2 regions of the Specibacter sp. RAF43 genome follow, and region 2 is predicted to be linked to the other one. Evidence: riboswitches for the same ligand, from Rfam matches in the RefSeq annotation. Region 2 holds a riboswitch; the other holds the start of a gene.

Region 1 (11,065 bases), on a different contig from region 2:
CCAACAACCTCGGCGACACCAAGTCGCTGATCACCCACCCGGCCACCACCACCCACCGCGCCATGGGACCCGCGGGCCGGGCCGCCATCGGGCTCAGCGACGGCACCCTGCGCCTGTCCGTGGGCCTGGAGGATCTGGCGGACCTGAAGCAGGATCTCGCTGCCGCCCTCGCGGCCATCTGAGCTAGTCCTGGAAGTACTCGATCTCCGCGCCCACGGTGTTCAGGCGCTCGGCCAGGTCCTCGTAGCCGCGCTCGATGACGTAGATGTTGCGGAGTTCGCTGGTGCCCTTGGCGGCGAGCATGGCCAGCAGGATGCAGGCGGCCGGGCGCAGCGCCGGCGGGCAGCCGATCTCGGCCGCGCGCCACGCCGCCGGGCCCGTGACGTCGATGCGGTGCGGGTCCAGGAGCCGGACGCCGGCGCCGAGGCGGTTCAGTTCGGTGAGGTAGATGGCCCGGTTCTCGTACACCCAGTCGTGGATGAGCGTGGTGCCCTCGGCGCAGGAGGCGATGACGGCGAAAAACGGCAGGTTGTCGATGTTCAGCCCGGGGAAGGGCATGGGGTGGATCTTGTCCGGGGCGGCATGCAGTTCGGAGGGCAGCGTGGTGATGTCCACCAGCCGGGTCTTGCCGTTGCGGGCCGTGTACTCGGCGGATTTGCGGTAGTGGAAGCCCATCTGCTCCAGGACCTTCAACTCAATCTCCATGAACTCGATGGGCACGCGCTTGACCGTGACCTCGGACTTGGTCACGATGCCCGCGGTGATCAGGCTCATGGCCTCGATGGGATCCTCGGACGGCGAATACTCGATGTCAACGTCGATGCGGGCCCGGCCGCGGATGGTCAGCGTCGTGGAGCCGATGCCGTCCACCTGCACGCCCAGGCCCTGCAGGTAGAAGCACAGGTCCTGGACCATGTAGTTGGGGCTGGCATTGCGGATGACGGTGGTGCCCTCGCGGTGGGCGGCGGCCATGATGGCGTTTTCCGTCACGGTGTCCCCGCGCTCGGTGAGCACGAAGGTGCGGTCGACGGCGTCGCTCACCGGCGCGTGCACCTGGTAGAAGCCGGCATGGGCGGTGACGGAGAGGCCGAATTCGCGCAGGGCCTGCATGTGCGGCTCGACGGTGCGGGTGCCCAGGTCGCAGCCGCCGGCATACGGGATGCGGTACACGTTCCGCTGGTCCAGCAAGGGGCCCAGCAACATGATGACGGAGCGGGTGCGTTTGGCGGCCTCGACGTCCATGGCGGCCAGGTCCAGCTGCTCCGGGCGCCGGATCGCCAGGTCGTTGGCGTTGAGCCACTCGCAGCGCACGCCGATGCTGGTCAGCAGCTCCACAATCCGGTTGACCTCCTCGATGCGGGCCAGCCTGCGCAGCGTGGTGGTGCCGCGGTTGATGAGGCTGGCGCAGAGCAGGGCCACGCCGGCATTCTTGCTGGAATTGACCTCGACACTGCCCGAGAGTTCACGGCCGCCGTGCACGCGCAGGTGGGTGACCATGTTCTTGGGCGAGTTGCCGACGTTGACGATGCGCTTGCCCAGCAGCGCCTCCATCCGCTGGATCATCTTCAGGCTCAGGTTTTGTTTGCCCTGCTCCATCCGGGCCACGGCGCTTTGGCTCGTGCCCAGCTGCGCGGCCAGCTGGCCCTGCGTCCAGCCCTTGTCGGTCCGGGCGTCGCGGACCAATACGCCAACGGTTTCTGCTGCCACGTAAGTCATGAGAACTTTTATATCACGAATGGCATATGTCTGGCCAAATACGTGACCTGTTGAACAATTTTCCCGAAAGAGACCTTGAATTAACCATTAGGTGAGATATCTCTATTCGGCGGCGTTATCTAACCGTCACATAAGGTTACCCCGCCCGGCCCCGGGCCGCCGCCCGCGGCGTGCCTGCCGGCCGCGGGCGGCGCTCCCGCAGGCGCGGCGCAGGGGGATGGGGCGGTCAGCCGAACACCGGATTCCAGGTGCCCACCACGACGGCGGCACCCACCGCCGCGGCGGCGATCACCAGCCCCCCGCCCGCCACCCACGCGTCACGGGCCGTGAACCTCGATTCCCGCGCCCACGTGCGCGGGCCGGCCCCGAACCCCTTTGCCTCCATGGTCACGGCCAGCCGGGTGGCCCGCCGGATGGCCTGGATCAGCAGGGCCATGGCCTGGCCCAGCGACGCCTTCAGGTGGCCCCAAAATCCGCCCGCCCCGCCCACGCCGCGGGCGCGCCGGGCCATGCCCAGAACCTGCCATTCGGCCACGAGCAGGCCCACCAGGCGCATGGCTGCGAGCGCGCCCAGCACGAAGCGGTGGGGCAGGCGCAGTTTTTGCGCCAGCGCGTCGGCCAGGTCCGTGGGGTCGGTGCTGGCGAGGACCAGGATGCCCGGCAGCGCAATGGCCAGCCCGCGCAGGGCGATGGCCACGCCGGCTTCCACGGAACCGGTGGTGAACGTCACCGGCCCCGCGGCCAGCAGGAGTTCGCCGGTTTTCGGGGCCAGCAGGGCCGTCCCGTAGCCGCCCACCAGGGCCGCCATCAGGATCGGCCAGCCGCGGAGCAGCAGCAGGCGCACGCCCAGGCCGGCCAGCGGCAGCAGCGCGCACTCCAGCACCAGGGCCACCGTGGCGGACACCGCATCCACGCTGGTGAGCAGGGCGATCGTGACCAGCATGCCCGCGCCCAGCTTGGCCAGCGGGTTGGCCCCGGCCAACCAGGCCGAGGACCGCGGCCGCGCCAGCACGTCCACGCTCATCTCCGCACCGCCCGGGTGGGGACCGCCGCGCCGGGAATCCCGGCCACCTTCTCCGCGTCGGCTCCCAGCACCAGCCGGTCGCCGCCCAGAACCTGGGTGAACAGGGCGTCGTGCGTCACGGACACCACGGCCGTGCCGGCATCGAGCAGTTCGGTCAGCAGGGACGCCAATTCCGCCCACGTGTTCGCGTCCTGCCCGAAGGTTGGCTCGTCCAGCACCAGCACCTGCGGGCCCGCCGCCAGCACCGTGGCCACGGACAGCCGGCGTTTTTCCCCGCCGGACAGCGTGAAGGGATTGGCGTCCGCCACGTGGTCCAGCCGCAGCCGGGCCAGCAGTTCCTCGACCTTCTCCCCGCCCTGGCCCAGCAGCCGGGGCGCAAACATCAATTCGTCGCGCACCCGGCCGGTGACAAATTGGTGCTCGGGCTCCTGGAAGACGGTGCCGATCCGACCGATCAAATCGCGGCCGCGCCATTTCAACGGCTCGCTGCCGGCCCCGCGCGCCAGCGCCTCGGTGGCGCGAAGCCGCCCCCCAATGGCCGGCAGCAGCCCGGCCAGGGTCAGGGCCAGCGTCGACTTCCCGGCCCCGTTCGGCCCGGTCACGGTCAGCGCCTGCCCGGCGGCAATGCGCACGGACGGCACGACGGCGGCCGGCACGGCCGGGTGCCGGCGACGGCCTTTCTGCCGGGAGACGGCGAGATCGGCCGCCTCCAGCAATAGGGGCGCACCGGCGTCGCACTTCCCGCTGCGCGGCCGGACGGCGGGCACGTAGCCGGGCACCCACACCCCGGCCCGGGCCAGCAGCTCGCGGGCCTGGGCCAACACGGTGGCGGGCGGGCCATCCAGCAGCACGCCGCCGGGCTGGCCGGTGCCGCCGGGGGCCAGCACCACGATCCGGTCCACCACCTCCAGCCAGACGGAGACCCGGTGCTCCACCACCACCAAGGTGGCGCCCGTGGCGTCGAGACTGCGCCGGACGGCGTCGCGCACGTCCACCACGCCGGCGGGGTCGAGGTTGGCGGTGGGCTCGTCCAGGAGCAGCAGGCCCGGCGCCATGGCCAGCATGCCCGCCAGGCCCAGCCGCTGCTTCTGCCCGCCGGATAGCGTGGAGCTGGCATGGTCCAGCGGCAGGTCCAGGCCCACAGCCTCCAGGGCGGCGGGCACGCGGCGCCAGATTTCCTCCCGCGGTACGGACAGGTTTTCGGCGCCAAACGCGACGTCGTCCCCGATGCGGGAGAGCACCACCTGGGCGTCGGGGTCCTGCTGCATCAACCCGGTGCGCCCGCGTGAGTCGGCCACGGGCCGCCCGTCCAGGAGCAGCGAACCGAATTCGCCGGCCTCCTCATCGGCGCCGAGCACCCCTGCCAGGGCGTGCAGCAGCGTGGATTTGCCGGCGCCGGAGGGTCCCAGCAGCAGCACCCGTTCGCCCGGGGCCACCTCCAGGTCCAGGTCGTGGACGGCCTTGGCGGCACGGGACGAATGCTGCCACCCCCACCCCCTGGCGCTGATCCGGACCGGTGCGGTGCCGCGCACCCCCGTGCCCCGCACCCCCGTGCCCCGTGGTTCAGCGGCGGCCATGGATCACAGCACCGGTTCGGTGGCCGCGCGCCGGGACGGCAGGTTGCCCAGCGCACCCGTCCGGGCCAGGCCGCGCACCGCCAGCCAGGACAGCAGCCCGGCGATCACGGCACCGGACACGGCGGCCAGGATGACGTAGAGCAGCTTCCACTCCAGCGCCCAGGCCACGTTGTAGACCAGGCTGTCATTGACTCCGAGGGCCACCCCGGACAACGCCCCGGCCACGAGCGCCACCGGCAGCGTGAACCTGCGGTAGCGGAACAAGGCAAACGCCGCCTCGGCGCCCAGTCCCTGGACCAGGCCGGAGAGCAGCACCGTGAAGCCGAAGTGGGTGCCCAGCAGGCTTTCCACCACCGCGGCAACGATCTCGCAGTACAGCGCGGCGCCGGGTTTGCGGATCACCAGGGCGCCGATCACCCCGGCGATGAGCCATCCGCCGCCGTACAGGGCGCCGACGGGCGGGAAGGCCGCCGTGATGGCGGCGATAACGCCGTAGCCGGCGGACCACAACCAGAAGATGACGCCCACGGCCACGGACAGCACGGAGGCCACCACGATGTCCACGACGCGCCAGCTGCTTTGCGGCGCTTTTGACGGGGAATTGCCGAGGGGATTGGCGGGTTGGCCCGCACCTGACGTGCTCATGTGTGTCCTCCTTTTCAGGAGGGGCGGCCGCGGCGGTCTTTCCGCGCAACCGAAGAGAACTCGACTCCCTTCGCCGGTACTAGCCGGAGCAGGTTCGAGGGTCTGCGGTGAACCGCACTCTCAGCGCCGCGTCCATGGTGGACTGACGCTCCCCTGTCGTGTTGAATTGCGGCTCCAGTCTATCCCTGACCCGCCCCGGCGCCCAATGCCCACGGCGGCGACGGCGGGAGCGCGACGAACCGGCATGCGTTTCGAGACAACCTTTGATTATAACTCGCAATGTGACTTTCGTCTCCCGATTCTTGCGCTACACTCGAAGGTTATATTTGAAAAGCACTCATTGGCGGGTCCTTGGGGGACCAATTTCTAGGGACCACCGTGCATAGATTCCTCGCGCTCTTGACGACTCTTGCCCTGCTAGCCATGGGGCTTTTGATTCCGGCGCCGAGCGCCGGCGCAGCCACACCGGGCATCACGGTACACAAGAGTGCCCCTGGCAGTGTCCTGGTCGGGGACGCCATCTCCTACACGCTTACGGCATCGAATCCGGCCGGGGCCGGCGCGACGGCCGAATACAACGTCTCCTTCCGGGATGTGCTTCCGGCCGGGGTCTCCTATGTTGCGGGAAGCACCGGCCCGGCGTCGGCGGGGGAACCTAGCGTGTATCCGAACCAGCCGGCGGTGGGCCAGACCACCCTGGTCTGGCGTGACGTCTTCGATCTGCAGATCGGCGACACGAACTCCCTCACCTTCATGGCCACCCCGGACGCTGCGGCCCACCCCGTGGGTGACAACATCGCCAACACGGGCCAGGGATTCGCGAACACGGATCCCCGCACGGTGCCGACGTTCGATGCGGCGGGCAAACCCACCACGGGCTTCACGCAGCAGGCCATCAGCAACACCACCGCCACGGGCATTTCCGCGCTGGCCATCAAGAAGACCGAACCCAGTCCCGAAGCCGAACTTCTGCGCGGCCTGCACGATCACCCCACCGTGTACACCATCCCTTTCACAAACAATTCCAAGCACCCCACCAACAACGTGGTGGTGACCAACTACGTGCCGGCCAACCTGGAATTTCTGGGCTGCGGCCTGGTGGACAACACCACCAGCGCAGGCACCAACCCCGGAGGCAAGGAAGAATTCCCCGGCTCCGGGCTGCTAACGACTACCCCGGCGGTACCCGACCCGGCCAGCACCCTGACGCCGGCCCCCGTGTGCCCGGTGCCGGCCTCGGTCTCCACCGTGCAGAACCCTGCCGGATACGCCTCGGGCGTCTACACAAAGGTCGTCTGGTCCCTGGGCACCCTGCCCGCACACCAGACCATCAACATCCAATACGCCGCGGCGGTGCCGCTGCGCGAAAACGTGATGTTCACCAGCCCGCCTGCCCCCGCGGACGGGCTGCAGACGGCCAATCTGGACAACAACACCGGCCCGCTGACACGCCAGGACGGCGGCGGCAAGGATGCCAGGAACCACGTCGAGGCCGCAGGAACCTACACGGGCCCCGTGACCGGGGGCGCAACCTCCGAGGTGGTTGCGAGGAATGACTACACCGTCACGGTGCACGACCTGCGATTGCTCAAGAGCAGCAGCACCGGCCAGTTTGTCGCCGGGGCCCAGGCCGCGTTCACCCTTACCCTTGAGTCCGGCGAGTACACCGACAACTCCGCAATCACGATCACGGACACCATTCCCAACGGCATCTGCCCCCTGGGACCGACGAACTACACCACCGGAGCGCCGGCGGACTGTGCACCTGTTTCCGGCCAGACCCCCTCCACCCCGTACCGGTCCGTGACTCAAAACCCGGACGGCACCTTCACCGTCGTGTTTGAGGCGGTCCCGCAGGTTGACGCCAACGGCGTTTCCACGATCACCTACCCGGTGCGCCTGCGCAACACCTACACCGGCGGCGCCTTGGCCGGCACGCCGACGGCGGCCGGTGACAGCTTCACCAACACGGCAGTGCAGACGGGAACCTCGGCAGCGGTTGGGTCCAACACTGTCGACAGCGGAACGAAGCCGATTACCGACCCGACGGCCGTCACCTTGGGCAGCAAGGCAGAGAGTCTCACCACGGAGGTCGCCAAGCGCGCCACGCCCATGGACTGCTCCACGCAGGGCAACTACGTGGTATCGACGACCCCTCTTCAACCGGAGCTGACGTTTGTCGCCGGTGACAAGGTCTGTTTCCGCTTGACCGTGGCCTTCTCGGATCAGACGGACACCAAAAACCCGACCCTGAGTGACTTCCTGCCGGGCAACCTGGACTACGACGCCGGCTCCGCGGCCGCCGGTCCCGCGAACAACATTGCCGGCCCGGACCTGGGCCCGAGCAACTCGATGGAGCCGGGCACCGCCAACGGTGTGCTGGACTGGAACCTTGGAGCCCTGCAAAACGATGGCTCCCGCGCTGTGCCGGCGAATGCGACCTTCCAGGTCGTCTTCAGCGCCACGGTCAGGGGCGCCGCCGCCGGGCCAACCCCGGACAAAGCCGACAACCTGGCCAAACTCCGTGTGACCAACAGTGCCGGGACGGCACGGTCCCTGCGGGCCAACGCCGGTGTCCAGGTGGACCCGGCAGCTGCGAACATCAGCAAGGGTGTGGCCTCCGTCAATGGCACGGCCCACCCCGGCGGCGGTGACCACGTGGCGGTCAAGGAAGGCGCCCAGGTCCTCTTCCACGTGGCTGTGAAGAACACCTCCGGGACAAACAACACCGTCCCGCAGAGCCTGTCGAACCTAGACGTATGGGACGTGCTGCCCCTGCCGCTGACATGCGCGGACGTGTCCGGACCCACCGACGGTGGAAAGTGCACGGACCCGGGGGATGCCAACCAGCCAACCTTCACCGGCCGGGATAAGCGCAGCGCCATCCGCTGGAGTGGCGCGGTCACCCTGGCCCCGGGTGAAACCCACACGTACGGCTACACGGCGACGGTTCCTGCCGGCACCGGTATTGGCGAGCAACTGAACAACACCTCCGCGGTGCGCTCCTACGTGGCCAGCACCAACAAGGATGACGCAGGCACGACGAGCTACCCGGGCAGCAACATCGACACCACGGTGGACCCTGCCTTGCAGGGCCCCAACCCGGTGACCGATGCGTCGGACATCTACCTGCCGAGCCCCATTGTGGCCAAGGGCGTGACATCCGAGATCGGCGAAGCGGGCAACACCGGCGCCGAAAGCGGTCCTGGCCCATCCACCCAGCTGGTCCCTGGTGAGTCGGTCACCTTCACGGTGACGGCGAAACTCCCGGCAGGGGCCACCGTTTTCAAGGGCACCTTTGCGGACCCGATGCCGAGCGGTCTCATCCAGGACAGCGCCACAGCCGATTTCGCCCTGGACGGTTCGGGTGCCTCGCCCAGCTACGGTCCCCTGCCCTCGGGCATGAGCTTCAGCGCAGGACCGGTGGCGACCGTCGCCTTGGGGGACGTGTACGACAACACCACAACGACGCCGCAGATCATTCGCATCATCATTAAGGCCCACGCGGACAAGGCCAAGGGTGCCGTCCTGCACGGGGCGAAGCTGACGAACACCGCCACCCTCAGCTCGGCCGGTGATCCCCGCACCGGGTTTAAACCCTCGAACGCATCAGCGCCCGCCGCGGGCAACATTGCCGAACCGGCGCCGGCGCTGGCGAAGAGCAACAACAACCCTGCGGCGTCGAAGACCGTTGCCGCAGGCACCACCGTCACGTACACCTTGACGGCATCGAACGCACCGGCACGGCCTGTGTTGCACGACGCCTGGGTGGTTGACTGCATCCCGGCAGGGTTGAGCTTCGCAGGCTACGGAACAGCCAGCCAGGGCACCACGCTTGCGGCCGGGCCGGGGGCGGGCCCCGGCGGAGACAATCGGAGCTGCCCCACCGGCACGACCCAGCTGTCCTGGAATGTGGGCGATCTGGCGGGTGGGCAGACCGAGACGTTGACGTACACCGCCACCGTGGATACGACGGCCACCGGTTCGGTGGTTTACACCAACGTGGCCGCGATCGCGGGCAATAGCCTGGCCGGGCCGCGCACGGCCCCCGCCGACCCGGGCAACGCCCTGGGCCGGGACTACACCAAGACCGCGAACAGTGCGGTCAAGGTCGCCGGGGCCACCTCGACCAAGACGGTGGACCCGGGAGAAGCGACCATCGGCCAGTCCGTCACCTACACGGTCTCGACAAAGTTGCCGGCCAACGTCAACTTCTTCAACGCCTCGATCGTGGACACCGTTCCGGCCGGCCTTGACGTGGCGAGCGTGCAACTCCTGCCCGGCTCGGTGACCTGCACCAACAATGACACCACACCGTGTGGGCTGACCTCGGCCACGCAGCTGCCGGCAAGCGGTTCGACGCTGGTGTTCGCGCTCGGGGATGCACCCTCCTTGAGCCAGGTCCGCACCGTGTCGCTGCAGTACACCGCCAAGGTCGCCGATGTCGGCGCGGCCGTGGCCGGCGCAACCCTGTCCAACGCCGCACACCCGGCCTGGGACGTGACGAGCAAACCCGCGCCCGGCTCCTCCGGGTACACCTTCGACCAGGCGGGAGCCAACGCGGCGGCGCCGCTGAAAATCGTGGAGCCCAAGGTCGGCATCGCGAAGGCCGTCAACGGGGCGAAACGGCAACCGGGCGAGACGTTCACGTACACGGTGACCGCCACCAACGCACCCACCGCTTCGGCCGCCTACTCCGTGGTCGTCCAGGACGTTGTGCCGGCAAACATCGTTGTGGATGCCGCCACCATCACCGGCGGCGGCACCCTCACCGGGAACGATCCCGTGACCGGTGGCGGCAAGATCACCTGGACGGTGGCCGGGCCGGTAGCGCCGGGCGGCGTCGTCGGAGCCGCGGGCTTCACGTACTCGGCGAAGTTGGGGCCCTCCGGCGGGCTCTCCGCCGCACCCTTGACGAGCACCGCAACGGTCACCGGCTACGAATCACTGCCCACCGGTGGGCGCAAGTACACCGGACCCTCGGCGGCAGCCGCGGTAACGCCGCTGTTTCCCAAGCTCACCGCCACCAAGACCACCCCCGCCGGCAGCATCGCCTATATCGGTGAGACCCTGGCCTGGAAGGTGGCCGTCACCAATGATCCACAAGCAGGCACGGCACTCAACGCCGGAGCCTCGGACGTGCTGCCGGCCAGCTGGACCTACACCGCCGGAAGCGCCCAGGTCTCGGTCAACGGCGGCCCGGCAACCGGCGTCGAACCGACCGTGAACACGGCAAACGGCGTGCAGACCCTGCAATGGAACGCGCTGGGAACCCTCCCCGCCGGGGCGGCCCTGACAATCAACTACTCAGCCACACCCGGCAACAACGTCCCCACCACACCCGGGGTGGGGATGCACGTTGATCACACCAACACCGCCACCCCGGCAGGTGAAGACGCCACCGGCGCGACCGGAAACCAGGCCGGTTCCTACTCCGGCCCGCAGGTCAGTGCCACAGCGCACATCGCCGCCGCGGACGTGGCCATTGCCAAGAAGGTCGGCGTTGCACCCGTCGCCGGCAGCGGCGGCAGCTGGATCCTGACTGCGACAAGCAATGGCCCGGACACCGCAACCGGCCCCTTCACCGTCACGGACCCGAGCCCGTTGCCTGCGGGCATCACCATCACCGGAGCCGGCGGCGCCGGGTGGAGCTGCACCACCTCACCGGTATCGTGTACGCGCACCAACGCCGCCGACACCCTGGCCAACGGCGCCGCCTTCCCGGACATCACCCTGAACTACTCCGTCAGCGCGGGTGTCCCCGACCAGACGGCGTACGAGAACACCGCAACAGTCTCGACCCACAGCTACGACCCGAACACCGGGAACAACACCGCCACGGCCTCGATAACCGTGGTGGCCCGGGCCGATCTCGGCTTGCAGAAGACACTGACCTCGCCACTGGTGGCCGGCAGGGACGCCAGCTACGCCATTGACGTAACCAACTACGGCCCGTCCGTATCCAAGTCCGGTTTCTCGGTCGAAGACGTGCTGCCGGCCGGCACCACCTTCGTGTCCGCGGCCGGTACCAACTGGAGCTGCACCGACCCGGCCGGTGGCGCGGCGAAGTGCACCTACGCCCAGGACCTGGCCCCGGGTTCGG
Region 2 (9,958 bases):
TCTCCAGGTCGCCGCGGACAAATGCGGCCATGTCGCGGCCGTCGGGCGAGTCGATCTTGTTCAGCGCCACCAGCCGGGGGCGCTCATTCAGCGGGACCACGTCGCCGTCGGCCCCGGCAAAGCTCATGTCGACGGCGTACCGGTCAAGTTCGCGTTCGATCACGGCCAGGTCGGAGAGCGGGTCCCGGTCGGCCTCCAGCGTGGCGCAGTCCAGCACGTGCACCAGTGCGGCACAGCGTTCGACGTGGCGCAGGAAGTTATGGCCCAGGCCCTTGCCCTCGCTGGCGCCTTCGATGAGCCCGGGGACGTCGGCAATGGTGAACCGGACGTCCCCGGATTGCACCACGCCCAGGTTGGGGATCAGGGTGGTGAACGGGTAGTCGGCGATCTTGGGCCGGGCCGCGGACATGGCCGCGATCAGGCTGGACTTGCCGGCGGAGGGGAAGCCCACGAGCGCGATGTCGGCGATGGACTTCAGCTCCAGGACGATGTCACGGGTGTCGCCCTCGATGCCGAGCAGCGCGAAGCCGGGGGCCTTGCGTTTTTGCGAGGACAGGGCCGCGTTGCCCAGTCCGCCCTGGCCGCCGGCGGCGGCCACGTATTGCGTGCCCTCCCCGACCAGGTCGGCGAGGACGTTGCCGTCCTTGTCCTTGACCACGGTGCCGTCCGGGACGTCCAGGACCACGGATTCACCGATTTTTCCGTCGCGCCAGTCGCCCATGCCGGGGCCGCCGTTGGTGCCGTGCCGGTGCGGGGCGTGGTGGAAGTCCAGGAGTGTGGTGGTTTGCGAGCTGACGCGCAAGATGACGTCGCCGCCGTCCCCGCCCTTGCCGCCGTCGGGCCCGCCCAGCGGCTTGAATTTCTCGCGGTGAACGGAGACGCAGCCATGGCCGCCTGTCCCGCCGGATACGTGCAATACAACCCGGTCAACAAAGCTGGCCAATGAATTCTCCTTGAGTAGTACTTTCGCTGCGCACTAATTCTAGTCCGCGCTGGTTAAAGCCGGGTTAAAGACCAGTGGAGCGAGCCATGCGGCCCGCTCCACGAGGAAATGCTTTGGTATTAGACCGCGGCTGCGACGATGTTCACGACGCGGCGTCCACGACGCGTACCGAACTCGACCGCACCGGCGTCCAAGGCGAACAGCGTGTCATCGCTGCCGCGGCCAACGCCCTCACCCGGGTGGAAGTGGGTGCCGCGCTGGCGCACGATGATTTCCCCGGCCTTGACAACCTGTCCGCCGAAGCGCTTCACGCCCAGGTACTGAGCGTTGGAATCACGACCGTTGCGAGTGGAACTCGCGCCCTTTTTATGTGCCATGTGAAAATGCCTGCCTTTTGACTAAAAGATTTTAAGTGGGATCGACTCGACGCGGGTTACGCGATTGAGGTGATCTTGACCTTCGACAGTTCCTGGCGGTGGCCCTGACGCTTCTTGTAACCGGTCTTGTTCTTGAACTTCTGGATGACGATCTTCGGCCCGCGAAGATCCTCCAACTTCTCAGCCGTAACCTTCACATTGGCCAGGTCCTTCGCGGCGGTGGTGATGTTCTCACCATCGACCAAGAGCAAAGCGGGCAGCTCAAGGGTGCTGCCAACTCCACCGGGGACGCGGTTCATGGTCACGTGGTCTCCGACGGAAACCTTCTCTTGGCGGCCGCCTGCGCGGACAATCGCGTACACCACTGGGGAACTCACTTCTCTCGACGTTATTACAAAGTTTTCATGTGCCTCAACGCCGTGGACCTCAATGGAGTTCTACCAGAGAGTGGTTGCCCTTTAGTGTTGGCGTAAGCACCGAAGATCAAGAATACGCTAATTCAAGCTCCGGCCGCAAATGAGACTGGTTCCGTGCCACTGCGGGAAGGGTGGTGAGAGTAAATCCGCCGCCCCGGCCCGCCCAAGGGAACCGTGCTCCACAACCTTAGCGTGTCGGCGGGTCGGTGGGCGCCATTTTGCGCCGCGCCGCACCGTGTTTCTTCCGCGCACCCCGTGGCGTTAATCACCTCGGCGCGGGCCCGTCGGCACGTGCCGGCGGGGTGCGTCAAAGAATTCCAGTTCGAGGCGGGAGGACTCCTCGAATGCGGTGCGCATGTGCGCACGCTCGGCCGCCGTGCCCCGCCGGGCGGCGGCGTCCAGGATCGAGACGGCCGTGCGGGCGGCCTCGGCAAAGGCCTCGTCCGCATAGGTGCCCAGCCAGGCCGCGTAGGGGTGGTCGGCACTGCGGGTGAGGTGGTCCGCGTGCAGCACCCGGCCCACTTCCGCGTAGAGCCAATAGCACGGCAGCACGGCGGCAACCAGTTCCCCGTAGCTGCCGGCAAACGCGGTGGCCTGCAGGTGGTCCACATAGGTCTTGGTCACCGGGCCCGGCGCCGTCCCTGCGGTGTGCCGGGAGAGCCAGTCGCGGTGCAGCTCCATCTCGACGGCCAAGGCGTTGTGTGCCCCCTCGGCCCAAAAACGCTGCTCGGCCTCGGTGGGGGCCAGGGCGCTGGCCCGGGACAGCACGCGGGAGTACCCGTTGAGGTAGATGGCGTCCTGCGCCAAATAATAGGAGAAGTGCTCCCCGGCCAGGGTGCCCGCGGCCAGGTCCTTGATGAAGTCCAGGGCCAGGATGTCCGCGCGCAGCGGCGCCGTGTCCCGCCACAGGGACCGGCTGAACTCGTCCGCCACGGGCGCGGCGTCCGCCCACAGGGCGTGGAAGTGGTTGACCGGGCCGCGCCCGTGCCCCACGTCCAGGTCCCCGGAGCTTTCCAGCGCCCCGCGCAACCAGGCCTTGACCCGTTGCACGGAGGCGCCCCAGTCGCCGGTTTGGGCCTGCACGGTGGCCAGCCCGGCGGACAGCGAACATCCCGTGCCGTGCGTGTTGCCGGTCTCGATGCGGGCGCCGGGGAATTCCAGCAGCGACCCGTCCGGGCCCGCCAGCGCATCCGGGCACTGCTCCCCCGGCAGGTGCCCGCCCTTGACCAGCACGTGGACGCCGGCCGAGCGGGCCAGCGCCTTGCCCTGCACCAGCGCCTCCTCCCACGACTCCGCCGTCCCCTGGCCGGTGAGGACGCCCAGTTCCGGCAGGTTCGGCGTGATGAGATGGGCGTGCCCCAGCAGGGTGAGCAGGGCGGCCCTGGCGTCGGCGTCCAGCAGCCGGTCGCCGCTGGTGGCGACCATGACCGGATCTAGCACGACGACGGCGGGCCGGGTGCGTGCCAACCAGTCGCCCACGGTCTCGATCACCTCGGCGGTGGCGAGCATGCCGATCTTGACGGCGTCGATGGTGATGTCCTCGCTGAGGGCCTCCAGCTGCCGGGCCAGGAATTCGGCCGGCGGCACGTGGACGGCGCTGACGCCCCGCGTGTTTTGCGCGGTCAGGGCGGTGATGGCGGCCATCCCGTATCCGCCGTGGGCGGCGATGGACTTCAGGTCGGCCTGGATCCCGGCGCCGCCGGACGGATCGGAGCCGGCAATGGTCAAAACTCTGGGCAAATCGTGCAGCCGGGGCAACTCGATGGTCATGGACATCCCTTCGCCGGTGCTGGCCGGGCAGGTTCAACGGGTGTTTTCTCAGCCGGCCCTGGCGGCCTGGCACCCCGTGTCGCTGTCCACCCTAGCCCCCGCGGCTCCCCTTAAGGAAAACTGACCCGCAATAGATGTCCAAAAAACGCGATTTCGCGGCGATTTTCGACAACTATTGCGGGTCAGTTGGCGTCCGGGCTAGAGCTCCGAGGCGGGAACGCCCACGCCCAGGATGATGGGTCCGGCGTCCTTCGTGGGGGCCTGCACCGGCTCCGGCAGCCGGACGGCAGCGCTGCTGTGCTGGGCGGAGCCGTGTGCCGGCACGGGCCCCGTACCGGTCTCCACGTCGATGCCCGCGCCGCCCTGGGCGCGGCTGGCGCTGCGGTTGCGGCGCGAGCGGCGCGAGCGCGAGCGGCTGCCGGCCGGGGTGTCCTCGCCGTCCTGGCCGGAGAGCTGGTCCAGGGCCTGCGCGATGCCGGCCAGTGCGGCGGCCGAATCGGCATGGTGGGCGGGGTCGACGGCGTGGCCGGTGTGATGGCCGCGGGGCAGCTCCACGGCCTCCCCGCCCAGGGTGAGGGTGGCGGTCTCGCCCAGGCTGGTGGGCAGCGACTGCACCTCCACCTCCCCCACATCGTGGTGGGCCGGCTCGGGGCGGGCCGGCTCGGAACGGGCGGCCTCGTGGTGGGCGGCGGCCGCGGCGGCGGCGATGTTGGCCAGGGCGGTCCGGGCGGCATTGGCCTTTTCGGTGCGCTGCGCCTCCGTCAGCTCCTCCACCTCGTGCGTTGCCGGGGCGTCGTCCTCGATGGACGTCTGGCGGCTGCGGTTGCGCTTGCGCTCACTGCGGGTGGAGCGGTTGGCCCCCCGGTCGCCGTCCCGGCCCTCGTTGCGGTTTCCGCCGTGCGGATGGTGCTGTTCGGCGGCCACGGTGTGGACGCGGCGGTGCTCCACGGGAATTTCGTGCGTGACCATGCCGCGGCCGGCGCAGACCTCGCACTGCTCCCCGAAGACCTCCAGCAGGCCGGTGCCCATGCGCTTGCGCGTCATCTGCACCAGGCCCAGGCTGGTCACCTCGGCCACCTGGTGCTTGGTGCGGTCCCGGCCCAGGCACTCCACCATGCGGCGCAGCACCAGGTCGCGGTTGGATTCCAGGACCATGTCGATGAAGTCGATGACGATGATGCCGCCGATGTCGCGCAGGCGCAGCTGGCGGACCACTTCTTCGGCCGCTTCAAGGTTGTTCTTGGTGACGGTTTCCTCCAGGTTGCCGCCGGAACCGGTGAACTTGCCCGTGTTCACGTCAACCACGGTCATGGCTTCGGTGCGGTCGATCACCAGGGAACCGCCGGAGGGCAGGAACACCTTGCGTTCCAGGGCCTTGGAGATTTGTTCGTCGATGCGGTGCGCGCCGAAGATGTCCTCGGTCTTGGTCCACTTTTCCAGCCGGTCCAGCAGGTCCGGGGCCACGTACGTCACGTACGCCTCGATGGTGTCCCAGGCTTCCTCGCCGGCGACGATCAGCTTGGTGAAGTCCTCGTTGAAGACGTCGCGGACCACCTTGATGGTCAGGTCCGGCTCGGCGTAGAGCATTTCCGGGGCGAGCGTCTTGTGGGCGGCGGCCCGGGTGCTGATGCCTTCCCATTGGGCGCGCAGCCGGTTGATGTCGTTGGTCAGCTCCTCCTCGCTGGCGCCCTCGGCGGCGGTGCGCACAATGACGCCCGCGTTTTCGGGCAGGTGGTCCTTGAGCACGCGCTTGAGCCGGTTGCGTTCGACGTCCGGAAGCTTGCGGGAGATGCCGGTCATCGACCCGCCCGGCACGTACACCAGGTACCGGCCCGGCAGGGAGATCTGGCTGGTCAGGCGGGCACCCTTGTGGCCCACGGGATCCTTGGAGACCTGCACCAGGACGGCGTCCCCGGACTTGAGCGCATTTTCGATCCGGCGCGGCTGGCCGTTGAGGTTGGCGGCGTCCCAGTCCACCTCCCCGGCGTACAGGACGGCGTTGCGGCCGCGGCCGATGTCGACGAAGGCCGCCTCCATGCTCGGCAGCACGTTTTGGACCTTGCCCAGGTAGACGTTGCCGATCAGCGAATCCTGCTGGGTCTTGGAGACAAAGTGTTCGGCCAGGATGCCGTCTTCGAGCACCCCGATCTGGATGCGGTCATCGCTTTGGCGCACCACCATCACCCGGTCCACGGATTCCCGCCGGGCCAGGAACTCGGCCTCGGTGATGACGGTGCGGCGGCGGCCGGAGTCGCGGGAATCGCGGCGGCGCTGCTTCTTGGCTTCCAGGCGGGTGGAGCCGCGCAGGCTCGTCACCCGGTTCGACGCGCTCGAGGACGACTCCGCCGGCGTGCGCGGGGCCCGGACCCGGGTCACGGTGTTGGGCGGATCCTCATCGGTGCCGCCGGTCAATTCCAGGTCCGCATCCCCGCGGCGGCGACGACGACGGCGACGCGACGTCACGCCGTCGTCGTGGCCCTCGGTGTCGGCATCGGCATCGTCGGTGCCCGCTGCATGGGCCGGGGCTTCACCCTGGGCGTCGGAGTGCTTGTTGCGGCGGTTACGGGCCCGGCCGCGGCGCGAGCGGGACTCGTCGTGCGAGTCGAAGTCGTCGCCGCCGTCGGCGTCGTCGTGGTCCACGGCGGGCGCGGAGACGGCCAGGCTGAGGTCGGGGGCCTGGAACAGGACGGAGATGCCGGCGGAGGGGGCCAGGAAGGGCGAGTCGGCCGGCACGGTCGCGTCCGGTGCCGCGGCTGCCGCGTCGACCGGGGTTTCGGCGGCGGGCGCTTCGGCGGCGGGGCTGAGGGCGGCGGGCGCTGAGGTGCTAGGTGCCGCGGCGTCCGTGACGGCAGCGGTGGACTTCCGGCGGCTGCGGGCCGGCCGGGTGGGTGCCTCGGCGCCGGGCTGCTCCGCCGCTTCCGCAACGGCCTCCGCGGGCGCGGCGGCCGCGCTGTCGGTGGCGGCGTCGACCTTCTTGACGCTCCGGCGGCGCGCGGGAGCCTTCGCCACGGGCGCCTGGTCGGCGGAAACCGCTTCGGCACTGGCCGGCTCGGCACTGGCCGCGGGGGCAGTGATTGGGGAGGCGGAGTCCAGGTTCAGCACGCCCTGCACCGGGGCGGGTGCGCCGGTCGCGGCCGTGGCCCGGCGGCGCGGGGCCCGCTTGGCGGGCGTCTTGACCGGCTCGACGGCGCTGTCCGCGGCGGCGGCCGAAAGGTCGGTGGCCGGAGTTCCGGTACCGGCCGCGGCGCCGTCCGGCAGGTACCCGTCCGGCACGGTGCCGTCGAGCAAGGCGGCGTCGGCCTTCTTGGCGCGGCTGCGGCGCACGGGCGCCTTCTTCACGGGAGCATCCGCGGCGGTGGCCCCGGCGGGCGGCATCTCCGCGGCAGGGGTGTCGGCGACCGGTGCCGGCGGGGGCACGGGGGCGGGCGAGGTGACCTTGGCCGACGCGCGGCGCGAGCGGGTGGTCCGGGGCTTGGTTGCGGCGGCCGATGAATCCGTGCCGTCAGGTGATTGCGTGCTTGTTGCTGTTTCTGCGCTGGACTTTTCATTATTCATGGAGGGCGTTACCTTCGCACCGTTGCGATACCCCCACATCGAGCACCGTCAACGGCAGGTGTGTCGGCACCCGCGGGCGCCGACGGAAGTCGTCTAATTGCTTTCCAGGCGGCACCATCTTCCGGGTGCTGCAAGCTCTGAAAAGCCGATGGTTTGCCGGATCCGCGTTGTTCTGCGTCAGACTGTCCGGTGGATGGCTGCCGAAAGCGGGAGCGTCGTCACCGGCAGACCCGTGGGCGTGCCATCGGACTGAATGACGCATGTGGATCGCCGTCCAGCCACGTCCATTGTCTCATACACCCCCACCGTCGGCGGGCGAATCACACACGGCGCGCCAAGATTCACACGCTACAATCGGGACACAATAGACCGCACGAAGAAAAGGCGCCCATGCCCTCCCCCAGCGTTTCCGACCGCCTTCCCACAGACCAGGCGCTGCCCGTGCTGGCCCGGCCCAGGCCCTTCGGCTGGTTCCTGGTCATTGCCGGTGCCGTCGCCTGGCTGGCGTCCGCCACCTTGGTGCTGGAGCGGCTGCACCTGTACACCAACCCGGGCGCGAAGGTCAGCTGCGACTTCAACACCTGGATCTCCTGCGGGGACGTCATGAAGACGCAGCAGGCCGCGATCTTCGGCTTCCCCAACCCGTTCATCGGGCTGGTCACGTTCGTGGTGGTCATCACCACGGGGGTCGTGCTGCTGGCGGGGGCGTCGCTGAGCCGCTGGTACTGGCTGGGCCTGCAGCTGGGGGTCACCCTGGGGCTGGCGCTGGTGGGCTGGTTCTGGTTTCAGGCCGTGTACGTGCTCGCCATCCTGTGCCCCTACTGCATGGTGGTGTGGACCGTGATGATCCCGCTCTTCGTCTGGGTGAGTGTCCGCAACCTCCAGCACGGCGTCATCCCGGCCCCCCGCGCCGTGGCCAGGTTCGCCGCCGACTGGGCCTGGGTGATCGTGGGCCTGGTCTACCTGGGCGTGATCGCCTCCATCTTCTTCAAGTTCATGCACCTGATCTTCTCCTCCAATGCCTAACTAAACCGCACCCCGCAGCAACGACGAAGGGCACCTCCCGCACGGGAGGTGCCCTTCGTCGTTGCTGCGGGAGGTGCGGGGTGCGCCTAGGCGAACCAGATGCCGATCTCGCGCTCGGCGGACTCCGCGGAGTCCGAGCCGTGCACCAGGTTCTGCTGGACCTTCAGGCCCCAGTCGCGGCCAAAGTCGCCGCGGATGGTCCCCGGTGCCGCCGTGGTGGGGTCGGTGGTGCCGGCGAGGGCGCGGAAGCCCTCGATCACCCGATCGCCCTCAAAGATGGCGGCGACCACGGGGCCGGAGAGCATGAACTCGACCAGCGGCTCGTAGAACGGCTTGCCCACGTGCTCGGCGTAGTGTGCCTCGAGCTGCCCGCGGGTCGCGGTGACCTTCTTCAGCTCGGCCAGGGCATAGCCTTTGGCTTCGATGCGGGCCAGGATGGCGCCGGAAAGGTTGCGGGTCACGCCGTCGGGCTTGACCAGGACAAGGGTGCGCTCGTAGCTCACAGCTGCTCCACTTCGGTTGTGTTGGGGTTTCCGCACCAGTCTACGGGGCCGGGTCGGGGTGTTCGGCATCCCAGGCGGCCTGCACCCGGGCCCGTTCCCGGTTTTCCCGGTCGATGCGGCTCCCGGCGAACAGGGCATACCACCAGGCCACGGCGAAGAGGATGCCGACCACGAACATCGACGGCTCCTTGAAGCCGCCGGCGATCAGCAGCAGCTGCAGGACCCAGCCCACGGCCGCTCCCCACGGCCGGGCCAGGAACGCGCACGTGGCCACCATCAGCAGGGCGAGCACGCCTCCGATGACCAGGTAGGCGGGGTTCCTGCCCTGCAACCCGAACAGGGCCAGGGCGGCAAAGAGCGCGACGAAAGCCTCGAGCACCAGCACGGTGGAGCCGAACATCATCTTGGTGGAGCGCGGCTTCTTCGGCATGCCGGGGCGCCACTCGCGTTGCGCCTTGGTCAGTCTCGCCATGCCCTAGGCACCTTCCCTTTCGCCGGGCCGGCCCAGCAGGATGCGGGCCTCACCGACCACGGTGATCGAGCCGGTGATGAGCACGCCGCCGGCGAGGTCATTGTTGGACTCGGCACGTTCCACGGCCCATTCGATCGCCTCGTCCAGCTTTTCGGCAATGTGGACGTCGTCCTCGGGCCAGCCCAGCTCGACGGCCATCTCGGCCAGTTCGGCCGCGGGGATGGCGCGGGGCGACTTGGACTGGGTCAGGCAAATCTCCCCCGCCTCGCCACCGTAGGATTCCTTGAGCGTGCGCAGGATTTCCTCGGCGTCCTTCTCCTGCAGGATGCCCAGCACCACCACCAGCTTGCTGAAGGCGAACGCCTCCTGCAGGGCCGCGGCGCTGGCCTGGATCCCGGCCGGGTTGTGGGCGGCGTCCACCACGATCGTGGGGGACGTGCGCAGCACCTCCAGGCGCCCGGGCGAGGTGGCGTTGCGGAATCCCTCCTGGACCAGGTCCAGGCTCAGTTCCTTTTCCCCGTTGCCAAAGAAAGCCTCCAGCGCGGCCAGGGCGACGGCGGCGTTTTCGGCTTGGTGTTCGCCGTGCAGGGGCAGCAGGATCTCCGGGTACCGGCCGGCCAGGCCCCGCAGGGTGAGCAGCTGCCCGCCCACGGCGATGGCCCGTGACTCCACACCAAACTCGACACCCTCAAAGCAGTACCGGGCGTTCTTTTCCCGGGCCCGCTCCAGCAGCACCTGGGCGGCGTCCACCGGCTGGGCGGAGCTGACCAGGAAGGCGCCCTCCTTGATGATGCCGGCCTTCTCCACCGCGATGGCCCCGGTGGTATCCCCCAGCAGCTCGGTGTGGTCGAGGGAGATGGGCGTGATCACGGCGACCTGCCCGTCGCCCACATTGG

Evidence for each region. A riboswitch is a leader RNA that binds a small molecule or an ion and turns the genes downstream of it on or off. The one in region 2 is predicted to bind thiamine pyrophosphate.
Region 1: it holds a riboswitch for thiamine pyrophosphate, as region 2 does, so the genes downstream of both, AB4Y80_RS12550 (ECF transporter S component) here and AB4Y80_RS01740 (bifunctional hydroxymethylpyrimidine kinase/phosphomethylpyrimidine kinase) in region 2, are expected to answer to the same signal.

The regions. Positions count from the first base shown of each region.
Region 1 covers NZ_JBFREA010000022.1:26,325-37,389, forward strand. The annotation lists gene AB4Y80_RS12530 (O-succinylhomoserine sulfhydrylase) at 1-182, shown strand, start outside; gene AB4Y80_RS12535 (UDP-N-acetylglucosamine 1-carboxyvinyltransferase) at 184-1,716, opposite strand; gene AB4Y80_RS12540 (energy-coupling factor transporter transmembrane component T family protein) at 1,943-2,740, opposite strand; gene AB4Y80_RS12545 (ABC transporter ATP-binding protein) at 2,737-4,317, opposite strand; gene AB4Y80_RS12550 (ECF transporter S component) at 4,321-4,962, opposite strand; TPP riboswitch at 5,011-5,127, opposite strand; gene AB4Y80_RS12555 (isopeptide-forming domain-containing fimbrial protein) at 5,341-11,065, shown strand, end outside.
Region 2 covers NZ_JBFREA010000002.1:24,851-34,808, reverse strand. The annotation lists gene obgE (GTPase ObgE) at 1-943, opposite strand, end outside; gene rpmA (50S ribosomal protein L27) at 1,063-1,320, opposite strand; gene rplU (50S ribosomal protein L21) at 1,377-1,685, opposite strand; gene AB4Y80_RS01740 (bifunctional hydroxymethylpyrimidine kinase/phosphomethylpyrimidine kinase) at 1,998-3,506, opposite strand; TPP riboswitch at 3,495-3,593, opposite strand; gene AB4Y80_RS01735 (Rne/Rng family ribonuclease) at 3,705-7,061, opposite strand; gene AB4Y80_RS01730 (vitamin K epoxide reductase family protein) at 7,452-8,087, shown strand; gene ndk (nucleoside-diphosphate kinase) at 8,174-8,590, opposite strand; gene AB4Y80_RS01720 (DUF4233 domain-containing protein) at 8,631-9,062, opposite strand; gene AB4Y80_RS01715 (bifunctional folylpolyglutamate synthase/dihydrofolate synthase) at 9,066-9,958, opposite strand, start outside.